Regions from separate parts of the Massilia sp. DWR3-1-1 genome, predicted to be linked through region 1. Evidence: predicted binding sites of a transcription regulator. Region 1 holds the regulator's gene; each other region holds the start of a gene.
The links. Region 1 encodes sigma-54, which starts transcription at its own class of promoters, with help from an activator protein. Its sites were predicted from a motif close to TGGCANGNAANCTGCTTT; they were not measured.
Positions count from the first base shown of each region.

Region 2: a site for sigma-54 is predicted at 5,082-5,099, ahead of ACP7EY_RS19940 (PEP-CTERM sorting domain-containing protein). Genes of this name have one in related genera too.
Region 3: a site for sigma-54 is predicted at 1,835-1,852, ahead of ACP7EY_RS11325 (circularly permuted type 2 ATP-grasp protein). Genes of this name have one in related genera too.

Region 1 covers NZ_JAFCXL010000005.1:111,899-121,736, forward strand. Annotated here, with positions in the region: gene ACP7EY_RS07055 (KdsC family phosphatase) at 1-13, shown strand, start outside; gene lptC (LPS export ABC transporter periplasmic protein LptC) at 1-611, shown strand, start outside; gene lptA (lipopolysaccharide transport periplasmic protein LptA) at 665-1,267, shown strand; gene lptB (LPS export ABC transporter ATP-binding protein) at 1,267-2,022, shown strand; gene ACP7EY_RS07075 (RNA polymerase factor sigma-54) at 2,037-3,521, shown strand; gene hpf (ribosome hibernation-promoting factor, HPF/YfiA family) at 3,601-3,957, shown strand; gene ACP7EY_RS07085 (enoyl-CoA hydratase/isomerase family protein) at 4,066-5,154, shown strand; gene rapZ (RNase adapter RapZ) at 5,170-6,033, opposite strand; gene ACP7EY_RS07095 (PPC domain-containing DNA-binding protein) at 6,102-6,497, opposite strand; gene hprK (HPr(Ser) kinase/phosphatase) at 6,497-7,432, opposite strand; gene ACP7EY_RS07105 (PTS sugar transporter subunit IIA) at 7,497-7,979, opposite strand; gene queF (NADPH-dependent 7-cyano-7-deazaguanine reductase QueF) at 8,183-9,028, opposite strand; gene ilvA (threonine ammonia-lyase, biosynthetic) at 9,048-9,838, opposite strand, start outside.
Region 2 covers NZ_JAFCXL010000022.1:28,727-38,564, reverse strand. Annotated here, with positions in the region: gene ACP7EY_RS19950 (methyl-accepting chemotaxis protein) at 496-2,172, shown strand; gene ACP7EY_RS19945 (methyl-accepting chemotaxis protein) at 2,287-3,924, opposite strand; gene ACP7EY_RS19940 (PEP-CTERM sorting domain-containing protein) at 4,239-5,048, opposite strand; gene prsT (XrtA/PEP-CTERM system TPR-repeat protein PrsT) at 5,304-8,084, shown strand; gene ACP7EY_RS19930 (NAD(P)H-quinone oxidoreductase) at 8,109-9,098, opposite strand; gene frc (formyl-CoA transferase) at 9,393-9,838, shown strand, end outside.
Region 3 covers NZ_JAFCXL010000009.1:44,581-54,418, reverse strand. Annotated here, with positions in the region: gene ACP7EY_RS11330 (alpha-E domain-containing protein) at 1-330, opposite strand, end outside; gene ACP7EY_RS11325 (circularly permuted type 2 ATP-grasp protein) at 324-1,736, opposite strand; gene ACP7EY_RS11320 (HPP family protein) at 1,984-3,201, shown strand; gene nhaA (Na+/H+ antiporter NhaA) at 3,206-4,396, opposite strand; gene ACP7EY_RS11310 (DUF535 family protein) at 4,504-5,481, opposite strand; gene ACP7EY_RS11305 (helicase HerA-like C-terminal domain-containing protein) at 5,744-7,261, opposite strand; gene ACP7EY_RS11300 (UPF0149 family protein) at 7,290-8,006, opposite strand; gene ACP7EY_RS11295 (serine/threonine protein kinase) at 8,093-9,100, shown strand; gene ACP7EY_RS11290 (putative bifunctional diguanylate cyclase/phosphodiesterase) at 9,169-9,838, shown strand, end outside.

The DNA of each region.
Region 1 (9,838 bases):
GTATTTCGCCTGACATGGCGCCCGCCCAGCACAGACGCACGGCGCACCGCTGGCAGGTCGGCGCCAGCATTGGCGCCGCCGTGCTGGTCGCGCTCGGCAGTTTCTGGCTGGTCCAGGTGATCAACCGGGGCGACTTCGCCAGCAGCGAGGTGTCGAAAAGCGAGCCTGACTACATCGTCGAGAATTTCAGCGTGGTCAAGATGACCGCCGATGGCAAGCCGCGCTACATCGTCGCCGGCGATAAGCTGACCCACCATCCCGACACCGACAGCGCCGACGTGCTGCGCCCGGTCGTGCAAAGCCTGTCGCCGCCGCTGCCGCCGATGACCATGACGAGCGCCACCGGCCGCATCGACCAGGTCAGGAACATCGTCGACATGCAGGGCGACGTCGTGGTCCTGCGTCCCGGCTCGCCGCACGGCCCGCGCCTGCGCCTGAAAACCGAGGCGCTCACCATCCTCACCGACGAAGACAAGCTACGCACCGATCTGGCCGTTGAAATGCTGCAGGATGCCACCGTCATCACCGGTGTCGGCATGCTGGCCGACCGCGCCGCCAGCCAGGTCGACCTGTACCACCGGGTCCACATCGTCTATCCGCCGAAGCGCTGATGATCTCCACCGAGCCGCCGAACCCTTACCGAACTGAAAGCCGAGAACCGACCATGAACATTCGCCTGCTGCTCTGCGCGCTGATCGCCGCCACCACCTTCGCTGCCGGCACGGCCTGCGCCGAACGGGCCGATTCGAGCAAGCCGACCGTCATCGACGCCGATTCGGCCACCGGCAACGACGTCACCCAGACCCGCACCCTGATCGGCAATGTCGTGCTGCAGCGGGGCACCCTGCTGATGAAGGCGGGGCGCGCCGTCGTCAAGAGCGACCCGGAGGGCTATGTCTACGCCACCTTCTATGCCGCCCCGGGCGGCCTGGCCACGTTCCGCCAGAAACGCGACGGCGCTGACGTCTGGGACGAGGGCGAGGCCGAGCGCATCGAGTACGACAACAAGCTTGAAATCGTCAAGATGTTCTCGAAGGCGAAAATCACCACCCTCGAAGGCAAGCGCAAGACCCAGGAAGTGCAGGGCCCGTACCTGTCCTACGACAGCCGCAAGGAAGTCTATTCGGTCGAGAACGACGTCAGCGGCACCAGCAAGGCCGGCTCGGGCCGCGTGCGCATGGTGATCGAGCCGAAGCAGCCGGCGGCAACGCCAGCGCCCGCCGCCGTGGCGCCGTCGACGCCTGTGCCACCGGCGAAAAAGCCATGATGGAAGCGAAATCCTGCGGCAGTACCCTGATCGTGCGCGGCCTGCAAAAAAGCTATGGCAAGCGGCTCGTCGTGCGCGACGTCTCGCTGCAGGTCGAGTGCGGCGAAGTGGTGGGCCTGCTGGGCCCCAACGGCGCCGGCAAGACCACCTCGTTCTACATGATCGTCGGCCTGGTGGCGTCCGACGCCGGCTCGATCGACATCAGCGGCGTCGACATCTCGAGCCTGCCGATCCACCGGCGCGCCATGCTGGGGCTGTCCTACCTGCCGCAGGAAGCGTCGGTATTTCGCAAGCTGACTGTGGAAGAAAACATCCGCGCCGTGCTCGAACTGCAAAAAGTCGACGGCAAGGCGCTGACCAAGGCGCAGATCAACGAGCGCCTCGACAGCCTCCTGGCCGACCTGCAGATCGACAAGCTGCGCGAGAACCAGGCCTTGTCGCTGTCGGGCGGCGAGCGGCGGCGCGTGGAAATCGCCCGCGCGCTGGCCACCAACCCCCGTTTCGTGCTGCTCGACGAACCGTTCGCCGGGGTCGACCCGATCGCCGTCATCGAGATCCAGCGCATCGTGCGCTTTTTGAAGGAGCGTGGCATCGGCGTGCTCATTACCGACCACAATGTGCGCGAAACGCTGGGCATCTGCGACCGCGCTTACATCATCAATCAGGGCGCCGTGCTGGCCTCCGGGCGCCCCGATGACATCATCGCCGACGAGTCGGTGCGGCGGGTCTATCTGGGCGAACACTTCCGCATGTAGGCCACTGACGAACCATGAAACAGTCCCTCCAACTACGCACGTCGCAGCACCTGGCGCTCACGCCGCAGCTGCAGCAGTCGATCCGCCTGCTGCAGTTGTCGACGCTCGAACTGCACCAGGAGCTCGAGCATCTGCTGTCCGACAATCCCCTGCTCGAGCGTCTCGACGACCCGCTCGACAACTCGGTACGCCTGCTGGCCGATGGCGCCGTCGGCGCCAGCGGCAACGCCGAAGCGCCGGAAGTGTCGAACCAGGATGCGCCGCCCAGCGCCGACGCGCCGGCGGCCGACAGCGGCGAGAACGTCGACATGGGCGGCGAGAGCGCCCAGGACACCAGCGGCGACGGCGAGGACTGGAGCGAAGCGTCGCGCAACAAGTCGCCCGACGACGAGGATTCGCGCCCGCAGATCGAGGCGACGGCCACCAGCCTGCGCGAGCACCTGTGTGAGCAGATGCGCCTGGCCATGCTCGAAGTGCGCGACCGCGCGCTGGTCGAACTGATGATCGACGCGCTCGACGACAATGGCTACCTGACCGAATCGCTCGACGACATCCTCGAGCGCATGCCGGCCGAACTCGAGATCGATCCGGACGAGCTGAAAACCGCCTTGTCGCTGCTGCAAAGTTTTGACCCGCCCGGCGTGGGCGCGCGCAACGCCGCCGAGTGCCTGGCGATCCAGATCCGGCGCATGGCGGGCGTGCCGCTGGTGACGCGCCGCATGGCCCTCGACATCGTCTGCAATCACCTGACCTGGTTCGCCCAGCGCGAATTTAACAAACTCAAAAAAGCCCTCGACTGCGATGACGAGGACCTGCGCGAAGCGCAAGCGGTAATCCGCCAGTGCAATCCGCACCCGGGCGCCGGCTTCGGCGCCGGCGCCTCCGACTACGTGGTGCCCGACGTCATCGTCAAGAAGGGCCGCGGCGGCTGGACCGTGAGCCTGAACAACGACGTCATGCCGCGCCTGCGCGTGAACAGCATGTACGCCAACCTGCTCAAGCAGGGCAAGGGCGAGAGCCAGATGGGCGCGCAGCTGCAGGAAGCGAAGTGGCTGATCAAAAATATGCGCCAGCGCTTCGACACAATTTTGCGCGTGGCCGAGGCCATCGTCGAGCGCCAGAGAAATTTCTTCTCGCACGGCGCAGTTGCCATGCGGCCACTTGTGCTGCGTGAAATTGCTGATACACTGGGCCTACACGAGAGCACTATCTCTCGGGTAACCACTCAAAAATACATGCTGACCCCGCATGGAATGTTTGAGTTGAAATATTTCTTTGGCAGCCACGTAGCGACCGACGCCGGCGGCGAAGCATCGTCGACAGCGATCCGGGCACTGATCGTGCAATTGACAGGAGCGGAAGACCCGAAGAACCCACTTTCAGACAGCAAGATCGCAGATATGCTGGGGGAACAGGGGATGGTCATTGCGCGCCGCACGGTGGCCAAATACCGTGAAGCGCTCAAGATTCCACCTGTCGCTCTCCGCAAGAATCTGTAGATCGTTTTTTCAGTGTTCCTCTACGTCCCGCTTTATGCGGCATGCATGAACAGGAAGCGACATCATCTAAGGAGTGTGTATGAATCTCACAATCAGCGGACATCATCTTGAAGTGACCCCAGCCATCCGTGACTACGTACAGAGCAAACTGGAACGCGTGCGGCGCCATTTTGACCAAGTGATCGACATTGCTGTCATTCTCACCGTCGATAATCTGACTGAAAAAGAAAAACGGCAGAAAGCCGAAATCAACCTCCGATTGCCGGGCAAGACCATCAACGTCAACGCCCTGTCGCACGACCTGTATGCCGCCGTCGACTGTCTCATCGACAAGCTCGACCGCCAGGTCATGAAATACAAATCCCAGATCCAGGACCACGACCACCAGGCCATCAAGCACCTGTCCGAGCAAGAACTCCCGGCCGCTGCCGCTTAAGGCCGACCAATTCGGATGAGGGCGCCGTCAAGGCGCCCTTGTCATTGGGGCGGCCGCTTGTGCGCGGGGCGACTGCTAAAATAGGCGTTTTATTCCAGTCCCCACGCCATGACCGACTTCGTCAAGACCCGCATCGCTGTGCGCACCGGCATCATCACGCTGGACCGCCCGCGCACCCTCAATTCGCTCTCGCTGGACATGATCCGCGCGCTCACCGATGCGCTGCTGGCCTGGCAGGACGACGCCGCGATCGACGCCGTGGTCCTGCGCAGCAGCACCGACAAGGCCTTGTGCGCGGGCGGCGACATCCGGTATTTTTACGATGTCGGCACCTTGCCCACCACGGGCGGCAGCGCGTCGCTGGAAGATTTTTTTACCGAGGAATACCGCCTCAACCACCTGATCCACTTTTACCCGAAAACCTATATCGCCCTGATGGACGGCGTCGTCATGGGCGGTGGCCTGGGCGTGTCGGAAGCGCACCGCGAGCGGGGCCTGCGGGTGGTCACCGACGGCAGCAAGTTGGCCATGCCTGAAGTAAACATCGGCCTGTTTCCCGACGTGGGCGGCAGTTATTTTCTCAGCCATGCGCCCGGCAGACTGGGCTACTACCTGGCTTTGACGGGCTTGACGGTGCGCGCCGCCGACGCCTTGTATTGCGGCCTGGCCGACACCTTCGTCACCCAGGCCACCATGCCGGCGCTGCTCGAACTGATTGAGCGCACGCCGGGCGCGCAATTGCGCGAGGCCGTCGCCGCCTTCGCCGCGCCGCTGCGCAGCACCGCCGGCGTCGCCCCGCTGGCAGACCAGCGCGCCGCCATCGACCGCCATTTCAGCTTGCCCACGATCGAAGCGATCATGGCCTCGCTGGAGAAGGATGACAGTGAGCCCATGCAAAAAGCCCTGGCCGCCATGCGCAAGCGCTCGCCGCTGCTGCTGAAAGTGACGCTGGAATTGTTAAATCGGGGAGCCACACTGGACCTCGCCGACTGCCTGCGCATGGAGCGCATCCTGGTGCGGCGTAATTTCGAGCATGGCGAAGTGCTCGAGGGCATCCGCGCGCTGGTGATCGACAAGGACAATGCGCCCCGCTGGAATCCGCCCACCCTCGACGCCGTCAGCGATGCCATGGTCGCGCAGTTTTTCGCCTCGCCGTGGCCGGCGCGCGCCCATCCCTTGCGCGATCTGGGCGTCTAAATCACCGGGCCTGCGCTACGCCTGCTCGCGGTGGCGCAGCACCACCCGTTCGGTGGGGCCGAAATACGCCGCCAGGCGCTCGGCCATGTACACCGAGCGGTGCTGGCCACCCGTGCAGCCCAGCGCCACCGTCAGGTAGCTGCGGTTGTCCGTCTTGAACGAGGGCAGCCATTTTTCGATGAACGCGCGGATGTCTTCCAACAGCTCGCTGGCGGCCGGCTGGGCATCGAGAAAGGCGATCACGGGGGCGTCCATGCCTGTCAAGGGACGCAGGGTAATGTCGTAATACGGGTTCGGCAGGGCGCGCACGTCGAACACGAAGTCGGCGTCGAGCGGCACGCCCAGCTTGAAGGCGAAGGACTCGAAAAACAGCGTCAGCGGCGCCCGTTCGAGGGCCACCAGCTCCTTGATCCAGGCGCGCAGTTTATTGGCCGACAAGTCCGAGGTGTCGATGACCAGTCCCAGTTGTTCGATGGCGGACAGGCGCTCGCGCTCTTCGGTGATGCATTCGATCAGGGTGCGCCGCGACGCCGGATTTTCCTGGGGGCGCAACTGGTGCGACAGCGGATGGCTGCGCCGCGTTTCCGAAAACCGCGCCACCAGCGAATGGGTATTCGAGGTGAGGAACATGACCTTGACGTCGTGCCCCTGGGCCTTCAGTTCGGCCACATTGACGGGCAATTCGACCAGCGACTCGGAGCTGCGCGCGTCGACGGCGACGGCCACGCTGGGCACGCCTTCGGCCAGCAGGGTATCGACCAGCGGCGCCAGCAAGGCGGGCGGCAGATTGTCGACGCAATAATAGCCGGCGTCTTCGAGAACGTTGAGGGCGACCGATTTACCGGAGCCTGAAATACCTGAAATGAGAACAATGCGCATGGGGCGATGATACCGCATGCGGGGCCGAAGTCGCAGCCAGGCCCCGATTTAATGCTCAGTGCGCTTGCTCAGGCGCCCGGGTCGGCGGCGCGCACCACCAGTTCGGCATAGCCGGTGGCGGGATCGAACTGGCGCGCCAAGTGCCAGCCCGGGGTGGGCGCGAGCAGCACTTCCGCCGTGGTGCGCACCAGGTTGCCATACACGACGTGGCCGCCAAACACGGCGCCAGCCGCGTCCGCCTCCGCCATGTGCAAATGGGCGCCCTCGGCGGTGATGGCGCCCGCCATCGAGACGATTTCGAAGTCGCCCGGCAGCAAGGTCGGCTGGGCCGCGCCCGCGAAGCGCAATTGCACATCGCGCAAGCTGCCCATGGCCGAGACGACGAAGGCGCCGCCCGCGCCGGCCGCCTCGAGCGCGCGCCGCAGGTCGGCGCCCGGCGCCAGTCGCATGGGCAGCAGGTCCATCAGTCGCCGCTCATCGCCTGGCGCTGGCGTTCCATGAATTCCTGCAAGGTGTCGATGCCACGCAATTGCAAGATCGTGTTGCGCACGGCCGCTTCGAGCAGCACGGCGATGTTGCGGCCGGCCGCCACGGGAATGACCACCTTGCGCACCGGCAAGCCGAGCACGTCTTCGGTGGGGAACAGGAAGGGCAGGCGCTCGGCTTCCTCTTCCAGCGCGCTGCGGCGCACCAGGTGCACGATCAGTTTCAGGCGCATCTTGCGGCGCACCGCCGTTTCGCCAAAAATGGCCTTGATGTCGAGCAGGCCCAGGCCCCGCACTTCCAGCAGGTTTTGCAGCAGGGGCGGGCAGCGGCCCTCGATCATGTTGGGCGCGATGCGGGAAAACTCGACGGCGTCGTCGGCCACCAGGCCATGGCTGCGCGAAATGAGTTCGAGCCCCAGTTCGCTTTTACCCAGCCCGGAGTCACCCGTGATGAGCACGCCCACGCCCAGCACGTCCATGAACACGCCGTGCATGATGATCCGTTGCGCCAGCTTTTTCGACAGGTACACGCGCAGGTAATCGATCACCTGGGCCGCCGGCAGCGGGGTGGAAAACAGGGGAATGTTCTGCTCGTCGCAGATGGCGAGGATGTCGGGCGGGGTGTCGAGCCCCTGGGCGATGATCAGGGCGGGCGGGCCGCCGGCGATCAGTTCGCCGATGACGTGGCTGCGCGAATTCGATTTGAGGCGGTGGTAATAGGTCAGTTCCTGGTGGCCGAAGACCTGGATGCGGCCCGGGTGGATCAGGTTCAGGTGGCCGACCTGGTCGGCGGCCGAGGCGACGTCACCGGAAATGAGGCGCTCGCCGCCGGGAAAGCCGGCGAACCAGCCCAGTTGCAGGCTTTCGCGGTTGTCGTCGTACAGCCGTTGAATGGTCAGCGGGGATTGCAGCATGGAAGGTCTTCATTCAGTCAAGACCGGCAGTGTAGGGAGGCAGGGCGGCCGGCACGAAAGAAGTTTAACCCAAGGCTTGCAGGCTCGGTTGCCAATTGATAATGCGGGAATGGACGGCGCGGGGGTCGTTTTCCGTCGACAAGGCCGTGCGGATGGCGTCATCGGAGAATATTTCGGCGATTTCCGACAGAATTTCCAGGTGCTGCTGGGTAACGTGGTCGGGAATGAGCAGGAAGAACAGCAAATTGACAGGCTGGCCATCGGGCGACTCGAACGGAATCGGTTCGAGCAGGCGCACGAAGGCGGCCAGCGGCGACTTGAGGCTCTTGCTGCCCTTGATACGGCCGTGCGGCACGGCAACACCATGACCGAGGCCCGTGGATCCCAGCCGTTCGCGGGCGAACAGGTTGTCGGAGACGGTCGAGCGGGCGATGCCGCAATTGTTCTCGAAAATCAGGCCCGCCTGTTCGAATGCCCGCTTTTTGCTGGACACTTCGAGATCAAGCTGGACATTCTCAAGGGATAAGATTTTGCTAAGATTGGTCATGACACTAGAAATCGTGCTCTGGGCACAGTGACTTGCGAGCCGGAATTATAGGCCTGTTTGCGGGCCCCCGCATGGCATTTATCACAGTGCAACGATACAACAACGGTCGGCGTGAAGGTTGAGACTAGGCCCGCCTGCGGTCAAGGTCAACGGCGCAGCAAACTGCGCTTGCGCGCGATCAAAAAACAGCCAATTTTGCCCTTTTATTGCCGCGCGTTACGCAAATTCGGTGGGCGCCCACTGGTAAAGTTGGTACGCCATGGGTTGATATCAAGCCCCCCGCGCCGGGTATAACGGGCATACACGGCCAGTTTTTGCGGTTTGCAGGCGCGCAGGATATCGACAAAGATGCGTTCGACACATTGTTCGTGGAATTCGTTGTGCTCGCGGAAACCTATCAGATAGCGCAGTAGACTTTCCTGGTCGATCTGGGGGCCCACATAATGAATTTGTACGCTGGCCCAATCGGGCTGCCCCGTGACCAGGCAATTCGATTTGAGCAGGTGCGACAGCAGCTTTTCTTCCACGGGGGCGCCGTCGAAGCGGGCCGTGAGCACGTGCGGCGCCGGTGCATAGCTGTCGATTTCCAGGTCGAGGCGGTCGAGCAGCAGGCCGTCGAGTTCGCCCATCCGGAGCTGGTCGAACTGGTCCGGCAACACCAGGCTCACCTGCACGGGCGCGCCGAAGCCGCCCGCCAGGTCTTCCCGCAGCAGCGCCAGCAGGGCCTCTTGGTTGGCCAGTCGGGTCTGGTTAAACGAGTTCAGGTACAGCTTGAACGATTTCGATTCGATGATGTTGGGGCTGTCGGCGGGCGCCGTGATGGTGGCGATGGCCACCTGCGGCTTGCCGCGCATGTTCAGCCACGACACCTCGTAGGCGTTCCAGATATCGACGCCGAAAAACGGCAGCGTGCCCGTCAGGCTGAGCTCATCGCGCTTGTCCTGGCGGGCGATGGGAAACAGCAACTCGGGCGCGTAATCGCTGCGGTAGGCGGCGCTCTTGCCGAGCGGAGAGTCGGCCGGGGTGCCGGCGGCGGTATCTGGAATCATCGATCAACTTTACATGTATTTATAGGAACAGCTTGTAGACGGGGTTGGCCGTCTCGTCCCAGTGGCGGTAGCCCAGGCTGGCGAGGAAGCGACGGAAATCGTCCATTTCTTCGGCCGGCACCTGCAAGCCGACGAGGATGCGGCCCACATCGCCGCCCTGGTTGCGGTAGTGAAACAGCGAAATATTCCAGTTCGGCGCCATGCTGTCGAGAAAGCGCATGAGGGCGCCCGGCCGTTCGGGAAATTCAAAACGGTAGAGCAACTCGTCATGGGCCAGCGCGCTCTTGCCGCCCACCAGGTGGCGGATGTGCAATTTCGCCAGCTCGTCGTGGGTCAGGTCGAGCGTCTTGAAGTCGTGCTGTTCAAACGTGCGCGCCAACAGGCCGGACTCGCTGCGCTTGCCGATCTGGATGCCGACGAACACGTGGGCCTGGGCCTGGTCGCTGACCCGGTAATTAAATTCGGTGACATTGCGCGGTCCCACCAGCTGGCAAAAGCGGCGGAAGCTGCCCCGTTCTTCCGGCATGGTGACGGCGAACACGGCTTCGCGCGCTTCGCCCAGTTCGGCCCGCTCGGCGACAAAGCGCAGGCGGTCGAAGTTCATGTTGGCGCCGCAGGCGATGGCCACCAGGGTCTGGCCCGCGATGGGCTGCCTGGACATGGCGGCGCGCTCGACGTAGGCCTTGGCGCCGGCCACGGCCAGGGCGCCGGCCGGTTCAAGAATGCTGCGGGTGTCCTGGAACACGTCCTTGATGGCGGCGCAGATGGCATCCGTGTCGACGATGATGATCTCGTCGACGACCTGCTGGG
Region 2 (9,838 bases), on a different contig from region 1:
TAAATTATGCGTCTCCGCCTGAAGCTGATACTCGAATATCCCGGTTATTACACCATCAGACCGGCATTGCAGATGAACCCATTGTTACGCTTCTAAAGTAAAAATCTCCCAATGACGAGGCGATTTTTCGTCACAATTGACGGCGCGTCGCGCCAATAAATTCTTGCTCGATTGCGCTGCGTGGCCGACGCTGCCAATAGCGTGGAAGACCCTGCCGTCGGCAGCAACGACGCTAATCGCAGAGTCGCCTTCCAATGGGCGTGAGCGGTTCACCTGATTTACTTGAACCGATTAAAACGATTGACGCCATTTGATTTAACTTCTATTATTTCTACGCAGAAATCTTTATCGGTTAGCGAAGATTCTTCCTGATTTAACTCCCGCCCTTGCCCCCACCCCGCTCAGGCGATTTCATTCCGACCGCTGCCGGCATCTTGCCGCGCATGGACATTGTTGCCACCTTGAGCGACTATTTCGCTGCACCTGGAAATCACCATGAACATGAATATGAAGGTTGGCACCCGCCTTATTGCGGGATTTGGTCTCGTCGTTCTGTTGTTAATCGGCATCACATCGCTGGGGATCGTGCGCCTGGGCGCCCTCAACGATGCGACCAGGCTGATTGTCAATGACCGCTATCCGAAAGTCATGCTTGCCAGCGCGGTGCTCGATGGGATCAGCATCACTGCGGTCCAGATGCGCAACCTGTTGATCGTGGAAGACCCGGAACAGGTCAAGAAGGCGCTCGAGGAAATCGCCGCCAAGCGGCAGGAAGTGAGCAACGATCTCGACGCGCTCGACAAATTGCTCAATACGGAGAAGGGGCGGCAGATTTTCAGCGGCATCGTCGACACGCGCGCCAAATACCGCAGCGGGCAGGATACATTCCTGAAATTGGTCGCCGATGGCAACAAGCCGGAGGCGATCCGCCTGCTGCTGACGACCCTGGCCAACGAACAGCAGGCGTATTTCGACAGTGTGCGCGGCCTGGTCAAGCTTGGCGGCCTGCTGGTGGAAAAGGGCAGTGTGGAAGCGGAAAGTACCTTCAGCGCCAGCCGTACCATGATGGGGGTGCTGGCGGCACTGGCCACCCTGGTCGCATGTGGCTTCGCCTTCTGGATTACGCGCAGCATCACGCGTCCCCTGAACCAGGCCATGCGGGTTGCACAAACCATCGCCGCGGGCGACCTGACGAGCCGGATCGAGATTGGCGCCATGGACGAGACGGGCCAACTGCTGCTGGCCCTGAAAGAGATGAACGCCTCGCTGGTGCAGATCGTCGGCAACGTGCGCTCGGGTACCGATACCATCGCCACCGCCTCGAGCCAGATCGCCGCCGGTAACCTGGACCTGTCGGCCCGCACCGAGGAACAGGCCAGCACGCTCGAACAGACCGCCGCCTCGATGGAGGAGCTGGCCAGTACCGTCAAGCAGAACGCCGACAGCGCGCGCCAGGCCAATACGCTCGCTGCCTGCGCCTCCGAGGTCGCCGTCAAGGGCGGCGCCGTGGTGGCGCAAGTGGTCGAGACGATGGCCTCGATCGACGTGTCGTCGCGAAAGATCGTCGACATCATCAGCGTGATTGACGGCATCGCTTTTCAAACCAATATCCTGGCCCTGAACGCGGCGGTCGAAGCGGCGCGTGCCGGCGAGCAGGGCCGTGGCTTCGCCGTGGTGGCCTCGGAAGTGCGCAACCTGGCACAGCGCAGCGCCGCCGCGGCGCGCGAAATCAAGACCCTGATCGGCGACTCCGTCGACAAGGTTGAAAACGGCAACAAGCTCGTGCTCGCCGCCGGCAGCACCATGGATGAGGTGGTCGCCAGCGTGCGCCGCGTCACCGACATCATGGGCGAAATCAGCAGCGCCAGCCACGAACAGAGCATCGGCATCGCCCAGGTCAACGAGGCCATCTCGCAAATGGATGCCGTGACGCAGCAAAACGCCGCCCTCGTGGAAGAGGCGGCCGCGGCCGCCGAAAGCTTGCAGGACCAGGCGGGCACACTGCTGCAGGTGGTGGGCGTGTTCCGCCTCGACGCTATCGAGGCGGGCACCCCGGCCCGCCGGCCCGTGACGGCGCCCGCGCCGACACGCGTGGCACTGGCGCCAGCGACGCCAGCGCGCGGCCCGATGGCAAAATCACATGCCAGCGCCGATGAATGGGAAGCATTTTAAGCGGCCCCTGACGGCAGCGCCGTAGCGACAGGGACGCGGTTCAGTGTCCCGGTGAAAGGGCCGGTATCGGTGTCAGTGCCCGCGGTGCGCCCTCGGGCGCCCGCCCGGCCCTGCTCAGGCGCGTAGCGCCAGCGGCGCCGTGCGCCGGCCCGCCGGATGGCGCGGCGCCCGCAAGCGCTTGTTGGCGGTCAGCTTGAACACTTCCAGCGCCTGCACCACGTTGGCGGTCTGCTTCTCGAGGCTGACCGCGGCGGCGGCGGCCTGCTCGACCAGGGCGGCGTTTTGCTGGGTCACTTCGTCCATTTGCAGTACCGCCGTGTTGACCTGGGCGATGCCGGCGCTTTGCTGGGCGGAGGCGGAGGCGATTTCGCCCATGATGCCCGTGACCCGGCCGACCGAGGCAATGATCTCTTCCATCGTGCTGCCGGCCCGCTCGGCCATCGCCACGCCCGCACTGACCTTGTCGGACGATACCGCCAGCACCACCCGGGTTTCCCTGGCCGCCGCCGCGCTGCGCTGGGCAAGGTGGCGCACTTCGGTCGCCACCACGGCGAAACCGCGCCCTTGCTCGCCGGCGCGGGCCGCTTCCACCGCCGCGTTGAGCGCCAAAATATTGGTCTGGAAGGCAATCGCCTCGATGATGTCGATGATGTCGGTGACCTTTTTTGATGCGCTGCCAATTTCCGCCATGGTCTGCACGACGTCCGTCACCACCTGGCCGCCATCACCGGCAATCTGCATGGCCTCGCTGGCCATTTTGCTGGCATGCACCGCGCTCTGGCTGTTTTGCTGCACCGTGGCGGCCAACTGCTCCATGCTCGACGCAGTCTCCTCGAGCGCCGCCGCCTGCGCCTCCGTGCGCCCGGACAGGTCCATGTTGCCGGCGGCGATTTCTCCCGTGGCGCTGCCGATTTCCTCGAAATTGCTGCGCACATCGCCCACGATCGAGCGTAAATTGACATTGAGCTGGCGCAGCGAGCGCAGCAGTTGGCCAATTTCATCGGTGCGATCGGTTTTGATGGGAAACGTCATGTCGCCGCCCGCCATGGTCTGGCAGGCCAGCCGGGCCTGCTGCAAGGGCGCCAGCACCGACTGCTGGATCGACAGCCAGTAGTGTGTCAGGCACAGCAGCGCGGCCGCGGCCAGGCCGGCCTGCCACCACGGCGCCCCAGCCTGGCCCGCGCCCACGTGCGGCAACAGCGCCGCCGCCACCACCAGCAGCATGGCGCTGCCCAGGCTCAGCGCGGTGCGTCTTGCCAGCGACAGATTCGGCCGGTCCGCGAACCGCCCCCAGCCCCGCGTGCGCACAATGTGGCCCTGCCGGATCGCCAGCTTGTCCGGATTGCCGGCCCGTAGCCGCCGATACAGGGCGTCGGCCGCCTCCACGGCGCTGCGCTCGGGCCGCGTGCGCACGGACATGTAGCCGGCAATCTTGCCACCCTCCATCACCGGAATCACGTTCGCGCTGACCCAGTAGAAATCGCCGTTCTTGCGCCGATTTTTCACCAGCCCCGTCCATGCCTTGCCTTGCCGCACGGTGTGCCACAGATCGGCAAACGCTTCGGCCGGCATGTCGGGATGGCGCAGGATGTTTTGTGGCGCACCGAGCAACTCGGCCGCCGTGTAGCCACTGGCCTGGACGAAATAGGGATTGGCATAGGTGATATTGCCGTCCAGGTCGGTCGTGGAGACGATCGTTTCCGTCTCGCCCAGCGCGTATTCAATGTCAGTGACGGGGAGATTGCTTCTCATGTTCTATGCTCGCTCTATAAAATCTGCCGAAGCTGGCGCACTGCGCATGCGCGGTCAGCGCGGCCATCCCGTCGTGGTCGGGCAAGGCGCCGGGCGTGCTGGGGCCCGGGCGTTGATGCGGGGGAATTGTGTCCGAGCGGAGAGTGTAAGAGATATTGGCGTGGGGCAACTTTGATGTACATCAAAATCCACGCCAGGTCGTGTAACATTTTTCAGGAGCGCATCTTGCAAATGCCTGTCACAAATGACAACGCCCGGCGAACCGGGCGTGGGGGAGGTGCTGCGGCGCCGTCAGCGCCGCCCATCGACGATGGTCAGACCAGCTTGCGGCGGCGCGCCGCCAGCATGCCCAGCAGGCCCAGGCCCAGCAAGGCCATGCTGCCTGGCTCGGGGACGACGCTGGTGATGCCTTCGATCACGTCGTTCTGGCAGGTTTCACCCCAGTGCATGGCGAAGGAAGTCCAGTTCATCATCTCGGTGCCGGTGATGTCCATCGAGAACGTCACCAGGCCATTGGCCACGTTCAGTTTGCCATCTTTGTTCGTGTCGGCGACCGTGCCCGAGCTGGTATTGACGGTGTCGGCCTGGCCGGTACGATAAATCAGACCCGACAGGTTCTGATTCTGGCCGGCCATCACCGTGTTCGAACTGTTGATGTTGGCGCCGTTGACGCCGGCGGCGATCGAGGTGGGGGTGTTGAGCTTGTACAGCGACACGACGGCATTGGAGATCGCGCCCGCCGTGAAGCGTGCCGTATCGATGCCGAGCGCGTATTTCCACACCGTGCCGGTGGTGGCCAGGCTGTCAGTGGCGTACTTGGTGGACGCGCCGCCGACGGGATTCCACACGTCCGACAGGAACAGGTCGCCGTAACCGATGGTGATCTTCTGGCTCAGGTTGGTGCCATAGGAGATGGTCTCCGTGGTGAACACGGTGTTGATCGCAATGACCAGCGAATTGCCGACCCGGGTGATGCTGGCGCCCGTGATGTCGTATTTGCTGGTGCCGATGTAGTCGCCAGTGCCGGTGGCGCCGTAGTAATTGTCTTGTATGGTGCCAGCGTGCGCAGTGTTGATTGCCAGGGTAGCAAACGCTGCAATGGCCAAACTTTCTAATTTAGTCATTTCGGAATCCCGTTATTGATTGTTATGGTCTTTATAGCATGAATCATGCCATGGATAAACAAATCTTTGTAATCAGGATCTTACGTCAAAACTGCCAACGGCGAATCGCTCGACTGTAAAAAATCTCGACAAGACACCACATAGTTGGTGTTCTAACTATGGCGGCGTCGCCCAGATACTTATTGCAGAGCAACTTTTAATGTGCCACCATGCTGACAAATTCGTTGTTTGAGGTCTACTCGCAAAAGGATGGTCATGTTGTATTTGAGTCACAGTGATTTTCGCCCCGCGCTGCTGGGCGCCGCGCTCGCCGGCGCCTTTCTGCTGGGCGGTTGCGCGCCCGCTTCCCACGATGAGGTGCGCGCCAAGGCGCTGGCCTACCAGAAAAAGGGTGATTTGAATGCGGCCGTGATCGTCCTGAAAACCTCGCTCGAGAGCGCGCCGAAAGATGGCGAGTTTCGCCTGTTGCTCGCCCGCGTCTACCTGGACCAGGGCGATCCCGTGAGCGCCGAGAAAGAGATCCGCCTGGCGATGGCGGCCAACGTGGCCATCGGCCAGACCTCGCCCGTGCTGGGCCGGGCCCTGAATCTGCAGGGACAGTTTCAGAAGGCGCTCGATGAAACCCAGCGCGACGTCGGTTCGAAGGATCCGGAATTATTGTGCCTGCGGGGCGATGCTTACCTGGCGCTGAGCCGGCCGGAAGATGCCCGCCAGTTGTACCAGTTTGCCCTCGAAACCAAACCCAACTATGTAAACGCGCTCATCGGGCTGGGCCGGCTGGCCTTCCTGAACCGCGATCTGGTGGCGGCCAACCGGTATTCGATCGATGCCATCGCCTCGCAGGCGAACAGCACGGACGCGCAGATGTTCCGCGGCGACCTGTTGCGTGCGGAGAATAAAACCGCCGAAGCGCTGGCCGCCTACGACAAGGCGCTGGCGATCAATCCGTTTCACCGCACCGCCAACGTGGAAAAAGCCTACCTCGACATCGGCGTGGGCGATTACCCGGCGGCCACCAGGGAGCTGGTGGCTGCGCGCAAGATTGCACCGGGCAGTTTGCTGGTGGCCTACAGCCAGGCCCTGCTCGATTTTTCGATGGGCAAGAACGTCGAAGCGCAGGACCAGATTCGCACCGTATTGCGGGTGGCGCCGGAACACATGCCCAGCTTGCTGCTGGCAGGCGCCGCGGCGCTCAACCTGGGGTCCTTGCACCAGGCCGAGCACCACCTGCGCCACTACCTGGAAAAGCACCCGGACAACGTCTACGCCCGCAAGATGCTGGCGCAGTCGCTGCTCAAGCGGGGCGATTCGCCCGCGGCGCTGGCCGTGCTCGAGCCGGCCCTGCAAAACGGTCCCAAGGATGTGCAGTTGCTGGCGCTGGCGGGCGAATCGTATATGCAGGCGGCCAATTACGACCAGGCGGGCCAGTATTTTGAACGGGCCAGCGCACTCGATCCGAAGGCCGCCTCGCTGCGCATGTCACTGGCGATGAGCCGGCTGGGCAAGGGCAATGCCACCCAGGCCATCGACGACTTGCAGATGGCAACCCAACTCGACAGCAAGTCGCCGAAAGCGGGCATCGCGCTGATCCGCACAGAAATGAATTTGGGTAATTATCCAGCCGCGCTGAAGGCGGCCGTGGCGCTGGAACAGCAGCAGAGCGCCAATCCGACGGTGCTCGACCTGAAGGGCCTGACGTATATCGGCCTGAACGACCTGGTGCAGGCGCGCGCCGCCTTTGAAAGCGCCCTCAAGGCGCAGGCCAATTTCTTCCCGGCCGTGGCCAACCTGGTGCAACTCGATATCCGCGCCGGCAAGACCGAGGCGGCCAGCGCGCGCCTGAAAGCGTTCCTGGCCGCCAATCCGAACAACGTCGACGCCATGACGGCGCTGGCCAATATGGCCGTCGAGGCCGACCGCCAGCAGGAGGCGACCGACTGGCTGCTCAAGGCGGTGGCGGTGGACCCGACGGCGACGACGCCGTCGGTCAACCTGATTTCCCAGTACCTCAAGCTCAAGCAGACCCAGAAGGCGCTCGACGTCGCCCTGCAATTAAAAGTGTCGCATGCGGACGATCCGGACCTGCTCGACCTGATGGGCAAGGCGCAATTGGCCAATGGCGACCTCGATGGCGCGACCGATTCCTACCGCAAGCTGACGGTGGCGCTGCCGCGCTCGGCGCAGGCGCAAATGCAGCTGGGCGCCTTGCTGATGGTGACGAAGAAGGACAGCGCTGCCGAAGAGGTGTTCAAGTCGGCGCTGTCGATCCAGCCGGACTTCCCGGCCGCCCAACTGGCCCTGATCGAGCTGTACGTGCGCAAGGGCTGGCATGGCCTGGCGCTGCAACAGGCCACGCGCATCATCCGCGCCCACCCCGAGTCGGCTGCCGGCTACCAGCTCAGCGCCGATGTGCTGCAGGCCGATGGCAAGCTGGCCGAGGCAATGCCCATGTTCGAAAAAGCGCTGGCCATCGCCAGGCACAGCGAAGCGCTGGTCAAGCTGGCCAGTGCCTTGCGCGCCGGCGGCAAGAACGAGGAGGCGGCGCGCCGCGTGAGCGCCTGGCTGCAGCAGCATCCGAAGGACATGCGGGTGGAAATGTACCGTGCCGAGTGCGCCCTGAACGACAAGCAGTATGCGGCGGCGGCGGCGCAGTACGAATCGATCGTGGCGCATTATCCGAAAAACCTGGTGGTGCTCAATAACCTGGCGATGAGCTATCACCTGGGCGGCGACAAGCGCGCCGTGGCCACCGCCGACCAGGCCTACACGATGGCGGGCGAGCAGCCGATGGTGATGGATACGCTGGGCTGGATCCTGGTCCAGCAGGGCAACGTGGCGCGCGGACTGCCGCTGTTGCTGCGCGCCAGCGTGCTGGCGCCGCAGGCGCACGACATCCGCCTGCACGTGGCCCAGGGACTGATCAAGTCGGGCGACCGGCCGGCCGCGCGCAAGGAACTCGAAGCCATCACCGGCCCCGACATCCGCTTCGCCCAGGTGGACGAAGCGCGCGCCTTGCTGGCGCAATTGCGCCAGTAAGCGTCGCCCCGGTACGTCCCCGGCTCAGGCGGCCGGGATCACTTCCAGCACGATCTTGCCCACGTGCGAGCTCGATTCCATCAGCGCATGCGCCTGGGCCGCCTGGGCCAGCGGGAAGCTCTGGAAAATCACCGGCTTGATGGTGCCGGCCTCGAGCAGGGGCCAGACGTGTTGGCGCAGCTTGGCGGCAATGGCCGCCTTGAACGCCAGCGGGCGCGGGCGCAGGGTCGAGCCCGTCAGGGTCAGGCGGCGCATCAGGATCTGGCCCAGCGGCACGGTGGCCTTGGCGCCGCCCAGCAGGGCGATGAACACCAGTCGGCCGTCGTCGGCCAGGCAGGCGATTTCACGGGGCACGTAGTCGCCGCCGACCATGTCGAGAATCACGTCGACGCCCTTGCCGTCGGTGGCCGCCTTGACAACTTCGACAAAATCTTCCGTCTTGTAGTTGATGGCCCGGTCGGCGCCCAGCGCTTCGCAGGCGCGACATTTTTCGTCCGAGCCGGCGGTGGCGAACACGGTGTGGCCCAGCGCCTTGGCGAGCTGGATGGCGGTGACGCCGATGCCCGACGAGCCGCCCTGGACCAGGAAGGTTTCGCCGCTCTGCAGGGCGGCGCGGTCGTACACATTGCTCCAGACGGTAAAAAACGTTTCCGGCAGCGAGGCCGCTTGCAGCATGCTCATGCCCGCGGGCACGGGCAGGCACAGGGGCAGGTCGGCGATGCAATACTCGGCATACCCGCCTCCCTGCACCAGCGCGCACACCATCTCGCCCGCGGCGAACGGGCTGCCGGCGAGGTCGCCGCTGACGATTTCTCCCGCAATTTCCAGTCCCGGCAGGTCGGACGCGCCCTTGGGCACGGGATAGTTGCCGGTGCGCTGGAGCACATCGGGGCGGTTGATGCCGGCCGCGTGCACCTTGATGAGCACCTGGCCGGGGCCGGGCACGGGCGTGGGGCGCTCGCACAGTTGCAGCACGTCGGGTGGGCCAGGATGGGTGATTTCAATTGCGCGCATGGTCAGCTCCAGGGTTCGATAGGTGACAAGCATACAAGCCCCCGGCAAAACGTGGGCTGGCAGATGCTGAAATTGCGGCAAAAGGGGGCATTTTCCTTGTCAGGCATGCCAGCAACTTGGGCTTCTGGCTATTCTTGACCGTGGTCAATGAGCCCGCGAGGGGGGCGTCGATATGATGCCCCTACGCCGCCGAATCATCGATAAAAACAGACAGACGGGGACAACTGAGCTGACCACAATCTGGCGGCTTTGTCGGGCATAATCGAAAACAGAGACATTTATCGGAGTGGTGCCATGAGCAAAGCATTGGACGGCGTACGTATTCTCGATTTTACCCATGTGCAGTCGGGCCCGACCTGCACGCAGCTGCTGGCGTGGTTCGGCGCCGACGTGATCAAGGTGGAGCGGGCCGGCGAGGGCGATGCCACGCGCGGCCAGTTGCGCGACATTCCCGGCGTCGACAGCCTGTATTTCACGATGTTGAATCACAACAAGCGCTCGATCACACTCGACACCAAGAAGCCGCTGGGCAAGGAAGTGCTGGAGACCCTGATCAAGGATTGCGATGTGCTGGTGGAAAATTTCGCCCCCGGCGCGCTCGACCGCATGGGCTTTAGCTGGGAACGCATCCAGGAACTCAATCCGAAAATGATCGTGGCGTCCGTCAAGGGTTTCGGCCCCGGTCCCTACGAGCACTGCAAGGTCTATGAAAACGTCGCCCAGTGCGCCGGCGGCTCGGC
Region 3 (9,838 bases), on a different contig from region 1:
GGTTTCCCACACCTCGGTGGTGAGCGTGCCGCGCACCGCGCGGGCATTGTCGCGCGCCCCTTTCAGGCAGGCGGCGATGGAGGACGGGTTCGACGGGTCGCGCACCATGAAGTCGAGCACATCGGCCTGGTTGCAGATGCCCTTGCGGTTGGCAAACTCTTCTTCCAGTTCGGAGATGCCCAGCATGGCGCGCCAGCCCGCTTCGCTGTCTTCCTGCGACTGCGGCAGCATCGACGTTTGCACGGCCACGTCGAGCATGCGGGCGGTGTTTTCGGCGCGCTCGGTGTAGCGCGCCATCCAGTACAGGTGATCGGCGGTGCGGCTTAGCATGGTTGCTCCAGAATCCAGGTGTCCTTGGTGCCGCCGCCCTGCGAAGAATTGACCACCAGCGAGCCTTCCTCGAGGGCGACGCGGGTCAGGCCGCCCGGCACCATCGAAATGGTTTTGCCGGACAGGACGAAGGGGCGCAGGTCGATGTGGCGCGGGGCGATGCCGTTTTCGACATAGGTGGGGCAGGCCGACAGCGCCAGCGTGGGCTGGGCGATATAGCCGTCCGGCTTGGCTTTGAGGCGGCGCCGGAAATCGTCGATCTGGGCGCTCGAGGCGGCCGGGCCGATCAGCATGCCGTAACCGCCGGCGCCGTGCACTTCCTTGACCACCAGCTTGTCCAGGTTCGCCAGCGTGTATTCGAGGTCGGCCGGTTTCCTGCACTGGTAGGTGGGGACGTTGTTCAAGATCGGCTCTTCCGACAGATAGAATTTGATCATGTCCGGCACGAAGGGGTAGATCGACTTGTCGTCGGCCACCCCGGTGCCGATGGCGTTGGCCAGCGTGACGCGGCCGGCCCGGTACACCGACAGCAGGCCGGGCACGCCCAGGCTGGAGTCGGAGCGGAACGCCAGCGGATCGAGGTAATCGTCGTCGATGCGGCGGTAGATCACGTCGACCCGTTTCGGCCCGCGGATGGTGCGCATGTAGACGGCGTTGTCGTTGACATACAAATCTTTGCCTTCGACCAGTTCGACCCCCATTTGCTGGGCCAGGAAAGCGTGCTCGAAATAGGCCGAATTGTGGATGCCGGGCGTGAGCACCACCACGGTGGGATCGTTGCCGCCGTTGGGGGCGACCGAGCGCAGGTTGTCGAGCAGCAGGTCCGGATAGTGATCGACCGGCGCGATGCGGTTGCGGGCGAACAGTTCGGGAAACAGCCGCATCATCATCTTGCGGTCTTCCAGCATGTAGGACACGCCCGAGGGCACGCGCAGATTGTCTTCCAGCACATAAAACTCGCCCTCGCCCGCGCGCACGATGTCGACGCCGGCGATGTGGGCGTAAATGTCGGAGGCGACGGCGATGCCCTGCATTTCCGGGCGGTACTGGGCGTTCTGGTAAATCTGCGCGGCCGGAATCAGGCCCGCCTTGATGATGTCCTGGCCGTGATAGATATCATGGACGAACATGTTCAGGGCCTTGACGCGCTGCACCAGGCCCGTTTGCAGGTGCGCCCATTCGTGCGCGGGAATGATGCGAGGAATCGTGTCGAAGGGAATCAGGCGCTCGGTGCCGGCATCGTCGCCGTAGACGGCGAAGGTGATGCCGACCCGGCGGAAGGTCAGATCGGCTTCGGCCCGCTTGCGCTCGATCTGTTCGGGCGTCTGGCGCGCCAGCCACTGGTCGAACTCGCGGTAGTGCTCGCGCACGGCGCGGTCGCCCTGGCCGTCGCCGTGGGCATGCATCTCGTCGAAGATACGTGGTGCAAGGTGCATGAGATCTCCTGGATGGGTAGGGGATGCCGAGTGCGTGCCGCGCTCAGGCAGTAGTTATCAGGCAATATATATCAAGAACCGTGCCAATGGATCCCCCGCGCGTGCGCGTCTTGCAAACAGTTTTCGCACTATTTTGGTGAGCGCCATCCCCGATATGGTGTAATAAGCGACTTTTGGTGGACGGGGATGGGTGATGGCGGAGCAGGCGGGCAAGCAAGTGCGCAACAAAGGACACTCCTGGCTGGGCTTGTTCCTGCCGCGGCCGAACACGGCAAGCCGCACCGAACAGGTGCGTGCCGGCGCCGGCGCGCTGCTGGGCTTGTTGGTGACGGCGCTGCTGACCCCCTTCGTCGTCGGCGCGCTGGTGGCCGACAGCAGCGCCATGGCCTTTCTCATCGCGCCGATGGGGGCCTCGGCCGTGCTGCTGTTCGGGGTGCCCGCCAGCCCGCTGGCGCAGCCGTGGTCCGTGTTCGGTGGCAATGTCGTCTCGGCCATCGTGGGCGTGACGGTGGCGCGCTTGGTGGGCGACCCCGTGCTGGCCGCGCCGCTGGCCGCCGGCGCCGCCATCGTCTGCATGTTCTTGCTGCGCTGCCTGCATCCGCCGGGCGGGGCGGTGGCGCTGACGGCCGTGCTGGCCGGGCCTGCCGTGCATGCGGCCGGCTACCAGTTCGCCTTCGTCCAGGTGGCGCTCAACAGCGCGTTGATGGTGCTGGCGGCGCTGGCCTACAACAATCTGACGGGGCGCCGTTATCCCCATTCGCAGCAGTCGGGCCTGCAGCCGGCGCACGCCACCGGCGACCCGGTCCCCACCAGCCGGGTGGGCTTCGCGCCCGCCGACCTCGACGCCGTGCTGCAACGCTATGGCCAGGTGCTCGACGTCAGCCGCGATGACCTGGAAAACATTATCCTGGCCACCGAGATGCAGGCCTATGAACGGCGCTTCGGCGTCATCACCTGCGGCGCCATCATGTCGAAGGATGCCGTCACGGTGGAATTTGGCAGCACCCTGCTGGAAGCGTGGCAACTGCTGCGCCAGCACCGTCTGCACGCCTTGCCGGTGCTGAACAAGGCGCGGCGGGTGATCGGCGTGGTGGCGCAAAGCGACTTCCTGCGCCACGCCGAGCTCGACCACTACAGCGATTTCGGCGCCCGCCTGCGGCGCTTCCTGCTGCCCTACGATGGCAGCCATTCGGACAAGCCGGAGGTGGTCGGGCAGATCATGACGGCCAGGCCGCTGACGGCGCGCACGGACACGCCCATCGTCGAGCTGGTGCCGCTGATGGCCAATGCCGGCTTGCACCATATTGCCGTGATCGACGGTGAAGACCGCTTCGCCGGCATGGTCAGCCAGTTGGACTTGCTGGCGGCCCTGTACGAGAGCCGCCTGAACGAGCCGGCGCCTCTGGCCAGCGCTTCTTGGCACCTACCGGGATAGGTTCTTACTGATCGCTCGTCGTCGCCGGCGTGGCAAATTTGAGCCACAGGAAGCCGGCCACGCCGGCCGTGAGCGAGGCCACCAGGATGGCGATCTTCGACGCCGTCACCGCCTCGGCCTGGCCGGGGAAGGCCAGGTTGGTGACGAAGATCGACATGGTAAAGCCGATCCCGCCCAGCATGCCAGCGCCCAGCACGTGGCGCCAGGACAGTTCGGCCGGCTTGCTGCACAGGCCGCTGGCGACGGCCGCCATGCTAAAGAGCACGATGCCCAGCGGTTTGCCGAGCACCAGCCCGGCGAAGATGCCCAGGCTGTTTGGCGCGCCCAGCTGGGCGGCCCAGCCGGCGCCCAGGACGATGCCGGTGTTGGCCAGCGCGAAGACTGGCAGGATCAGGAAGGCTGTCGGCAGGTGCAGAACGTGCTCGAGGCGGTGCGATGGCGACTCGCGGTCGTCCTGGCGCGCGGAAAAGGGAATGGCGAACGCCAGCAGCACGCCGGCGATGGTGGCGTGGATGCCCGACTTGAGCATGAGGAACCACATCAGCGCGCCGCCCACCAGGTAGGGCGTGAGCGCCATCACGCGGCCGACACGGTTCAGGCCCAGCAGGACGGCGAACACGGCCAGCGCGCCGGCCAGGTAGGCCAGCGAAAAACTGCTGGTATAGAAAATGGCGATGACGATGATGGCGCCCAGGTCGTCGATCACCGCCAGTGCCGTGAGGAAAATTTTCAGGGAAGCGGGCACGCCCTTGCCCAGCAGGGCCAGCACGCCAAGCGCGAAGGCGATATCGGTGGCCATCGGAATGCCCATGCCGGCCTGGGTGGGGCTGCCCCCGTTCAGGCCGTAGTGGATGAGCGCCGGCACGCCGATGCCGCCCACCGCGGCGACGATGGGCAGCAGCGCATTGCGCAGGTCCGACAATTCGCCGTTGTACAGTTCGCGCTCGAGTTCGAGGCCGATCATCAGGAAGAAGATGGCCATCAGGCCGTCGTTGATCCAGTGTTCCACCGACATGCCGGCCAGGTTCATCTGCCAGAACGCCAGGTAAGACGCGCTGGCGGGCGAGTTGGCCAGCAGCAGCGAGACCACGGTACAGGCGATCAGCACGATGCCGCCGGACTTGTTGGAGGCGAAAAAGCGCTGGAAGGTGGCGGACAGGCCGCGCGAGGGAAAGACGGAAGAGGGGAGATGCATGGGCACGCCTAAACTGCGTGGCGGCCCGACCGACGCTGTTCCTGCGACACACGGCGTGTGCGCACCCAAACCCCAGTATAACCTGCCGGGCGCCGCGCCCGCCCGCTTTACGCCGTGCGGCGCAGATGCGACGTTGGCGGCGCGATGCCGGCCGCGGACGGCGCCAGCCGCAGCGCAGTGAGCGCCCGCTGCGAGCGGCGCACCTGGGCGTCGATGTCGGCGACGGCAACCTTGATCATCTCGTGGCGCTTCTTCGCTTCCGAGCGCTTCTTCGAGGCGATCTCGGTCACATCGAGCGCTGGCAGGGCTTCGCAGGCCAGGCGGAAATCGCCGTCGGCGTGGCACCTTGCGCCCAGTTCGCGCCACAGGGTGTCGTAGTCCGCATGGACTTTCCCCTTGCGCATCGAGGTGGTGACGACGCGGTTGGCATTGCCGACCAGTAGCAGATGGCTGCAGCCTTGCTCGTGGCCGAACTGGCGCACCACCCGCATCAACAGGTTTTTCGGGCGCATGCCGTGCAGGGCGCGGGTGGCGGCGCGCACGCCATCCTGGGCGCCGGGGCCGGGGGTGCCTTGCAGGCAGCCCACGCCGAGCGCCTTGCCCGCGCCGTCGCGCACGAAACTGCACGCGACTGAATAGAGCAGGCGGTCCTCGTGCATCAGCTGAAAAATCAGCTCGCCCTCGCGCGAGAGCACGCCGCCGGCGCGCAGTTCGATGCGGTAGTTCTCGCCTTCGCCATCCTTGACCTGCAACTGGCACATGGTCACCGGCGCCGCCGCCGCGCGCGCCACCAGCGGCGCCAGGCCGCGCTCGATGACCGTCCGGTAATGGGTCTGGAGGGCGTCGAGGCGCTCGTCGCAGCCCAGCCGGGTGCTCAGGTACTGGCGGTAGATCTTGTTGATCAGGCGCGGGCAACTGGGCAGCATCTGGGCGAACAGGGGATCGGAATTGAGCAGGGCGAGCCAGTGGGCCGTCTGGCGCCGGAACAGCACGGCGCGCGAGACCAGCTTGAACGATTCCCGCAGCAATTTGAAACCGCGCAATTCGGTGCGCAACCCGGAACAAAGAGAAATAGATGCTTGCATGAGGCGGCTCGGTGGAGTGCCGGCACAACGGGGCCGCGGGCGCGTGGCGCCCGGTAGCGGCTGTGGAATCGGCAAACGAGCGCGGCGAAGTGGCGCAGAAACCTGGCACAGGGCGGGTCCGCCCGAGGTGGGGGGCGGGAGCACACGGGCCAGGGTTAATATTGACGAAAGCTTATCGTCAACTTCATCATGTATCGAAATGTAACAGCTGTCAATACCGTGGGGAATTTATAGTTTCTGCCTGCAACGAAACGCTAGCGCTCTACCGTTTTTTCAGCAGCGATCCCAGCACACCGCGTATCAGTTCGCGCCCCATCTGCGAGCCGATGCTGCGCGCGGCCGACTTGACCATCGCCTGCACGGGCGAGTCGCGCTTGCCGGGGGCGCTGGCGCCGAACAGGTCGCCGATCAGGCCGCCCAGGCCGCCGCCGCTGTCGGCCGGCGCTGGCGGCGCGCTCTCGGCGGCGGGCAGCGGCGGCGCGGCCGGTGCAGCCGGCGCCACCCGCCGGGTCAGTATTTCATGGGCCGACTGGCGATCGATGGCCGTTTCGTACACCCCGGCCACGAGCGAGCCGGCGATCACCGCCTGGCGACTGGCCGGGTCGATGGGGCCGATGCGCGAGGCGGGCGGCAGGATGTAAGCGCGCTCGACGATGTTGGGACGACCTTGTTCGTCGAGGAAGGAGACCAGCGCTTCGCCCACGCCCAGTTCGGTGATCACCGCCGCCGTATCGAGCGCCGGATTGGGGCGGAAGGTGTCGGCGGCCGCCTTGACGGCCTTCTGGTCGCGCGGCGTGTAGGCGCGCAGGGCGTGCTGGACGCGGTTGCCCAGTTGCCCCAGCACGGAGTCGGGAATGTCGAGCGGATTCTGGGTGACGAAATACACGCCCACCCCTTTCGAGCGGATCAGCCGCACCACCTGTTCAATCTTGTCGAGCAGCGCCTTGGGGGCGTCGTCGAACAGCAGGTGCGCCTCATCGAAGAAGAACACCAGTTTCGGCTGCTCCAGGTCGCCCACTTCGGGCAAGTGCTCGAACAGTTCCGACAGCAGCCACAGCAAAAACACGGCGTACAGCCGCGGTGAATTCATCAGCTTGTCGGCGGCGAGGATGTTGACCATCCCGCGGCCGGCGGCGTCGGTTTGCAGCAGGTCGTCGATATTGAGCATGGGCTCACCGAAGAAATGCGTGCCCCCTTGCTCTTCGATGCCGATCATGCTGCGCTGGATGGCGCCGATGCTGGCCGCCGAGATATTGCCGTAACTGGTGCGATATTCGCCGGCGTGGTCGCCCACGTGCTGCAGCAGGGTGCGCAAGTCTTTGCTGTCGAGCAGCAGCCAGCCCTGGTCGTCGGCGATCCGGAACGCCACCTGCAACACCCCTTCCTGGGTGTCGTTCAGATTGAGCATGCGTGCCAGCAGCAGGGGCCCGAGGTCGGACACGGTGGCGCGCACGGGGTGACCCTGCTCGCCGAACACGTCCCAGAACGTGACGGGGCAGGCCGCCCATTGCGGTGCTTCGACTTTCATCCTGGCCAGGCGCTCGGCCATTTTTGCCGACGGCGCCCCGGGCGCCGCCAGGCCCGACAGGTCGCCCTTGATGTCGGCCATGAACACCGGCACGCCGATATCGGACAGCGCCTGCGCCATCACCTGCAGGGTGACGGTCTTGCCGGTGCCGGTGGCGCCGGTGATGCAGCCATGGCGGTTGGCCAGGTTCGACAGCAGGCCGAACGCCTGGTCACGTTCGCTGCTGGTGGCAATCGGCAACAGTTTCGACACGGGCGCTCCCTGCGGTGGTGGTGGAAGATCAGGCCGGTTCGGGCGCGTCCGCCGGGGCGCCGTCGGCGCCGCAGCATTTCTTGAATTTCTTGCCGCTGCCGCAAGGGCAGTCGTCGTTGCGGCCCACTTTCGGCTCTTCGCGCTTGATCGTCTGCACGCCCGACTTGCGCAGGGGCAGCCAGAATTTGTAGATGGCCGGCAAGTTCGCCTCGATTTCCAGCGCCAGCTTGTGGCCCTTGACGGGATCGTCGACTTCCTTCAGTTCGGACTCTTCGATCTCGTCGGCGCCCAGCAGGTACAGCGGGCGCATCAGCGGCGCCAGGTCGGACGAATCGATCGCATCCCACGAGCCGGGGCGCAATTCGAGTCCTTCCCAGAAGCCCCAGCACCACGCTTCGGCGTCGATCAGGGTCTGGCCTTCGTGCTCGTGCTCGACGAACAGGGGCTCGAATTCTTTCGGCGCGACTTCGAACGTCACCGCCACTTCGTTCATGAAGCGCATGATCAGCTCGAAAATGCGGTCGGCTTCCTTCTTGTTTTTCCAGGTCGGCTCGCTGGCGCCGTCTTCGCCCCAGACTTTCGGCAGCCACTCGGTGGGCATGATGGCTTCGGGACCGATCGCGATGGCCGTCAGGAAACCGTGCAGGGTGTCCATCGTCATGGCGTCGTCGGAGCTGCGGTCCGACAGCAGGAACTGGTCGAGTTCGTCGAATTCTTTGTCTGACAGGGGCTGATCGTATTGCATGGTGGCGACTTTCTTGAAGTGAGTACGACAGTTTAACGTGTCTTGCGTCGCGCGCGGCGGCAATCTGTCGGGCGTACAATGCGCCCATGAATCCAGACGACGACGTTTCCTCCGCTCCCCCCCACCCATTTTCCGCGCTGGGCCCCGACTGCGTGCTCGACGCCCTCGACAGCATCGGCCTGCACGGCGATGGCCGCCTGCTGGCCCTGAACAGCTACGAGAACCGGGTCTACCAGGTGGGCCGGGAAGAGGGCGGCCCGGTGGTGGTGAAGTTTTACCGGCCCGACCGCTGGAGCGACGCCGCCATCCTCGAGGAGCACGGCTTCGTGGCCGAACTGGTCGAACGGGAAATTCCCGTGGTGGCCGCCAGCACCCTCGAGGGACGCACCCTGCACAGCTTTGGCGGCTTCAAGTTTGCCGTGTTTCCCTGCCGCGGCGGGCGCGCGCCGGAACTGGGCGACGCCAGCGTGCGCGAGTGGATCGGCCGCTTCATCGGCCGCATCCACGCCGTCGGCGCCCTCAAGCAGTTCACCGAGCGGCCCGCGCTGACCCCGGCCACCTTCGGCGCCGCGCCGCGCGCCTACCTGCTCGAGCACGGTTTCATTCCGCCCGAGTTGTTGCCGGCCTGGACCAGCGTGGTCGACCAGGCCCTGGCCGGCGTGGCCCACTGTTATGACCGGGCCGGCCCGCCAGCGCTGATCCGCCTGCACGGCGACTGCCACGTCGGCAACATCATGTGGACCGACGCCGGCCCCCATTTCGTCGACTTCGACGACAGCCGCAGCGGTCCCGCCGTGCAGGACTTGTGGATGCTGCTGTCGGGCGAGCGGGCCGAACGTTCGGCGCAGATGGCCGACATCCTCGCCGGCTACGAAGACTTCGCCGACTTCGACGCGCGCCAGCTGCACCTGGTCGAAGCGCTGCGCACCCTGCGCCTGCTGCATTATTCGGCCTGGCTGGCGATGCGCTGGGACGATCCGGCCTTCCCCGTGGCCTTTCCGTGGTTTAACACCCAGCGCTACTGGCAGGACCGCATCCTCGAACTGCGCGAGCAGGTGGCACTGATGGACGAGGGACCGCTGTGGCAAAGCTGACGATGGCGTTTTCCGGAACTTAAACGCCTGGCCGCCGGTCCAAGCAAGTGTGCGAAGACGGAGCCGTTATGAAACCAATCGAGGACGACTGCAAGACCGGTCTGCTGACTTTCATGAAATCCCATCATGCGGTCATTCTTGACCAGTGGGAGCGCTTTGCCGGCAGCATTCCCGCTGCGCGCAAGCTCGACAGCATCGCCTTGCGTGACCACGCACTGGGCATGCTCAACGCCATCGAGTCCGACCTCGAGGTCGCGCAGACCCCTCTTGAACAGGCGGAAAAATCGAAGGGGCACGCGCCGCAAGCCCGGCAGGACAGCCCGGCCACGCTGCACGGCGCCGACCGCGTGCTGGCCGGCTTCACCGTCATCGACACCATCTCCGAGTTCCGCGCCCTGCGCGCCAGCGTGCTGGCACTCTGGAATCCGAATGGCGACCGTGCCGCGGCGTTCGCCAGCAGCGAGCTGACCCGCTTTCACGAAGCCATCGACCAGGCCCTGACCGAATCGATCAGGCGCTTCGCGCTCGACAAGGAAGAATACACGCGCCGCTTCGACACCCTGTTGTCGTCCTCGCCAGATTTCCACTACATCGTCAGCGTCGATGGCGATATTCTTTACGTCAATGTGGCCCTGTGCCGCCAGGTGGGCGTGCCGCAGGAAAAATTCATCGGCGCGCGTGTGCAAGACCTGTTTCCCGCGCAGGCGCAGCGCATCTTGTCCGAACTGCGCAAGGTGG